Regions from separate parts of the Streptomyces sp. TE5632 genome, predicted to be linked through region 2. Evidence: predicted binding sites of a transcription regulator. Region 2 holds the regulator's gene; the other holds the start of a gene.
The links. The regulator HspR, encoded in region 2, represses chaperone genes until heat shock. The targets are predictions, from matches to a motif close to TTGAGNNNNNNNNNCTCAA.
Positions count from the first base shown of each region.

Region 1: a site for HspR is predicted at 996-1,014, ahead of lon (endopeptidase La). Genes of this name have one in related genera too.

Region 1 covers NZ_JBSSEA010000003.1:3,856,867-3,859,324, forward strand. The annotation lists gene ACVW19_RS22940 (response regulator transcription factor) at 1-27, opposite strand, end outside; gene ACVW19_RS22945 (spermidine synthase) at 150-863, opposite strand; gene lon (endopeptidase La) at 1,037-2,458, shown strand, end outside.
Region 2 covers NZ_JBSSEA010000003.1:2,813,436-2,815,893, reverse strand. The annotation lists gene ACVW19_RS18035 (sugar ABC transporter substrate-binding protein) at 1-746, opposite strand, end outside; gene ACVW19_RS18030 (heat shock protein transcriptional repressor HspR) at 1,104-1,556, opposite strand; gene dnaJ (molecular chaperone DnaJ) at 1,562-2,458, opposite strand, start outside.

The DNA of each region.
Region 1 (2,458 bases), 1.0 Mb from region 2:
GTTGTGGGAGGTGTGTGTCTGCTCCATCGCCCGCCCCTGAAGTGTGCTTTCCGGAATCCGTGGGGTGATCCGTCCCTGCGCATGACTGCGATTGACGCTTGAATGATCGGCGCCAAGGCAGCAGCGTACGGGGAGTCATCGCGCCTTTGCTATCCAGGGCGGACGCCGAGGTGCACGACGTCCGGAACGCCCCGGGCAACCGGGACCTCTTCGGTACGCACCTGCTGGAACCCGGCATTACGCAAGGTTTCTTCGAAATCCGGAGACGGCTTGGCCGACCACACCGCGAGCACCCCGCCGGGGTTCAACACCCTTGCGCAGGCCAGGAGTCCGGTGGGGGAGTAGAGCCCCTCATTGCCCTCGGTGACGATCCAGTCGGGCCCGTTGTCGATGTCGAGGCAGAGCGCGTCGAATGTGTCGGAAGTCTCATTGACGTACGCCACCAGGTCGGTCTCGACGATCGCCGTGCGGGGATCGGCGAGGGCGGGGGCGGAGACCGGGGCGAACGGAGGCAGCGGGCCCGCGCGGTGCCAGTCGATGACGGCGGGTTCGCGCTCCACCACGGTGATGCGCCCCCAGCGGGGCCGGGCGGCGGCGTGGGCGAGCGAGAAACCGACGCCGAGCCCGCCGATGAGGACGTGCGGGCCCGGCCGCGGACCGTGTCCCGCGCGGGTGTCGGCGGCGTCGAGTGCGGCCAGGGCGGCGTCGATCAGCCGTCGCTCCGAACGGCCGTCGGAGGTGTCCATCAAAAAGCAGCCGTTCGCGATGATCTGCAGCAGGCTGCCGTGCCGGCGGAGCACCACCTCCCCGTACGGGCCCTCGCGGCGGTCCAGGACTTCGGGAATGTCGTACGGGGTGGTCATGCGTTCATCCTGGCAGCACTTTCCGTTCGGCGGACCTGCGGGCCGGTGTCGTGCGGGAGTTCCTTCCGTCGCCCTCGCGAGTGATCGCTGAGAGCGAACGCGACCTGGGGAACATTCGGCGGTTCACGAGCATTGAGTCGATGAAGCTCAACTTGACTGCCTAAGGGGAGATCATGGCTGCTGAGTCCACATCGCTCGCCCTGCCTGTACTGCCGCTCGACGACGAGGTCGTGCTGCCCGGGATGGTGGTTCCGCTGGACCTGAGCGACTCCGAGGTGCGCGCCGCGGTGGAGGCCGCCCAGGCCGCCGCCGCGTCCGCGCCGGGCAAGCCCCGGGTCCTGCTGGTGCCGCGTCTCGACGGGACCTACGCCGGTACCGGCGTCCTGGGCACGGTCGAGCAGGTCGGCAGGCTGGCCGACGGCGACCCGGGCGCCCTGATCCGGGGCCGCGGCCGCGTGCGGATCGGCGCCGGGACCACCGGGCCGGGCGCGGCGCTGTGGGTGGAGGGCACCCGGATCGAGGAGACCGTGCCGGAGCCCCTGCCCGGACAGGTCGGCGAACTGGTCACGGAGTACAAGGCGCTCGCCACCGCCTGGCTGCGCAAGCGCGGCGCCTGGCAGGTCGTCGACCGGGTCCAGGCCATCGACGACGTCGCCGCCCTCGCCGACAACTCCGGTTACTCGCCCTTCCTGACCGTCGAACAGAAGGTGGCGCTGCTGGAGACCGCCGACCCGGTGGCCCGGCTGAAGCTCGCCACCCAGCAGCTCCGCGACCACCTCGCCGAGCAGGACGTCGCCGAGTCCATCGCCAAGGACGTCCAGGACGGCGTCGACAAGCAGCAGCGCGAGTTCCTGCTGCGGCGCCAGCTGGAGGCCGTACGCAAGGAACTGCGCGAGCTGAACGGAGAGGACGGCAAGGACTCCGCCGAGGAGTCCGACGACTACCGGGCCCGCGTCGAGGCCGCCGACCTGCCGGAGAAGGTGCGCGAGGCCGCCCTCAAGGAGGTCGACAAGCTGGAGCGCTCCTCCGACCAGTCGCCCGAGGGATCGTGGATCCGCACCTGGCTCGACACGGTCCTGGAGATGCCGTGGAACGAGCGAACCGATGACAGCGCTTCCGAGTACGACATCCGGGGCGCCCGGGCCGTGCTCGACGCCGAGCACGCGGGCCTGGAGGACGTGAAGGAGCGCATCACCGAGTACCTGGCGGTGCGCAAGCGGCGCGCCGAGCGCGGACTCGGCGTGGTCGGGGGCCGCCGCGGCGGTGCCGTGCTCGCCCTGGTGGGGCCGCCCGGCGTCGGCAAGACGAGCCTCGGCGAATCCGTCGCCCACGCGATGGGCCGGAAGTTCGTCCGGGTCGCCCTCGGCGGTGTCCGCGACGAGGCCGAGATCCGCGGCCACCGGCGTACGTACGTCGGCGCGCTGCCCGGCCGGATCGTGCGGGCGGTCAAGGAGGCCGGGTCGATGAACCCGGTGGTGCTGCTCGACGAGATCGACAAGGTGGGCTCGGACTTCCGGGGCGACCCGTCCGCCGCCCTCCTCGAAGTGCTGGACCCGGCGCAGAACCACACCTTCCGGGACCACTACCTGGAGGTC
Region 2 (2,458 bases):
TCGAGCGCCTTGACGATGGCGCCCGCCATGGTGTCGTTGGCCGAGTAGACGGCGGCGATGTTGTCCTTGCCGATCACGTTGATCGCCTCGATCATGTTGGCCTCGGCGTTCTCCGGCGTCCAGTCCTTGGTGTCGTAGGACTTGGCGATGGTGACCTTGCCCTTGAGCTCCGACAGCGCGCCCGCCTTGAACTGCTTGGCGTTCGGGTCGGTCGGGGAGCCGTTCATCATGACGATCTTGCTGGTGGCCGCTTTGTCTCCGCCGAGCTTCTCCAGCAGGGAGCGGCCCTGGACCTCGCCGACCAGCTCGTTGTCGAAGGAGATGTACGCGTCGATCGGGCCCTCGGCCAGCCGGTCGTAGGCGATGACCGGGATGCCCGCGTCCTTGGCCTTCTTCACGTCCTCGGCGATGGCCTTCGAGTCGACCGCGTCCAGCACGATGACGTCGACCTTGTCGTCGATCATCTGCTGCATCTGGCTCGACTGCTTGTCGGCGTCCGCCTCGGCGTTGGCGTAGGTGACCTTCCCCTTGTCGTTGGTGAGCGACTCCACCTTCTTCTTGAAGATGGGGTAGTCGAACTGCTCGTACCGGGTGTTGGCCTTCTCCGGGAGCAGCAGTCCGATCGTGATGTCGTTCCCCTTCGTGGGGCTCGCGTCGTCGCTGCTCCCTGTCGCGTTGATTACGCCGCAACCGGCAAGCATGACGGACATCGAGGTGGCGGCCACTGATATGGCGATACGACGCATGCGAGGGCTCACTTCAGGTGCGTTTTGGACGTGGGCACAACATTGCGGCCCATGTGACTGAAAAGCCAACGCTTCAGCCACCACCGGCGTCAAGAGCAACTACTTAACGAGATGAACACAACACGGTGCGCTGAAGTCGTGAGGGGCCGGCGAAAGACTCGCACAGATCTCCTGGAGACACACACATCCGCTGATCACAGGCTTGCGCGGGGCGTGCGCCGGGCGTGCGGGACGGGGAGTGAGGGGGTGCCAGCCGTGCGCACACACGTGAAGGGCCTGGAAGTTCGGACGAACCTCCAGGCCCTTCAGGACACTTCACTTTTCAGCCAAACGGAACTTTCCCGTCAGCCGACCCGCTCAGTCGTGCTGCTGCTGACGCTTCGGCCGCCACACCACCAGCGCGCTGGTCTGCTGCACCTCCTGATACGGCACCAGGTCCCGGCGGTACGACGCGTGCACCGCGGCCTCGCGCTGCCGCATGGTCGCCGCCGCGCCGTCCAGCGCGCCCTCCAGCTCCGCCACCCGGGCCTGCAGCGCCGCGACCTGGTTCTCCAGTTCGATGATGCGCTTGATGCCGGCCAGGTTGATGCCCTCCGCCTGCGACAGCTGCTGCACCTGACGGAGCAGCTCGATGTCGCGGGCCGAGTAGCGGCGGCCCCGGCCGGCGGCACGGTCCGGCGAGACGAGCCCCAGACGGTCGTACTGGCGCAGGGTCTGCGGATGCAGACCGGAGAGCTGAGCCGCCACCGAAATGACGTAGACCGGTGTGTCCTGCGTCAGTTCATACGGATTGCGTCGACGGCCGTCCATCTCCATCAAGCTCCCTTCGCGGCCTGGAACAGCTCCGCCCGCGGATCCTCACCCGCGGTCGCCTCGCGATACGCCTCCAGTGCGTCACGAGCCTTCCCCGGCAGGTCCTTGGGAACACTCACCTCCACGGTGACCAGCAGATCGCCGCGCGAGCCGTCCTTGCGGACCGCTCCCTTGCCGCGGGCCCGCATGGTCCGCCCGTTGGGCGTCCCCGGGGGCAGCTTCAGCGTGACCGGCGGACCGCCGAGCGTCGGGACGCGGATCTCCCCGCCGAGTGCCGCCTCCGGGTAGGTGACCGGGACGGTGACGGTGAGATTGTCGTCCCGGCGGCCGAACACCGGGTGACTGCCGACGTGCACGACGACGTACAGGTCGCCCGCCGGGCCACCTCGCTCGCCCGGTGCGCCCTTGCCGCGCAGCCGGATCCGCTGGCCGTCGCTGACGCCCGCCGGAATGCGCACCTGCATCGTCCGCGAGGACTTGGCCCGGCCGCTGCCCTTGCAGATGTCGCAGGGGTTCTCCGCGATCAGGCCGCGGCCCTTGCAGTCCGGGCACGGGTCGGTGAGCGAGAACCCCCCGCCGCTGCCCCGGGCGACCTGTCCGGTGCCGACGCAGGTCGGGCACACGCGCGGTGTGCCGTTCTTGTCGCCGGTGCCCGAACAGCCCTTGCAGGCCTGCTGGGAGGACATCCGCAGCGGGACCGTCGCCCCCTCGATGGCCTCGGTGAAGCTCAGGGTGACCTCGGACTCGATGTCCTGGCCGCGCCGGGGCTGGGTGCGCGTGGTGCCGGTGCCGCCGCGGTTGAACAGCCCGCCGAAGACGTCACCGATCCCGCCGCCGAACCCGCCGGCGCCACCCTGGCCGCCCTGTCCGCCCTGGCCGCCTCCGAAGAGGTCACCCAG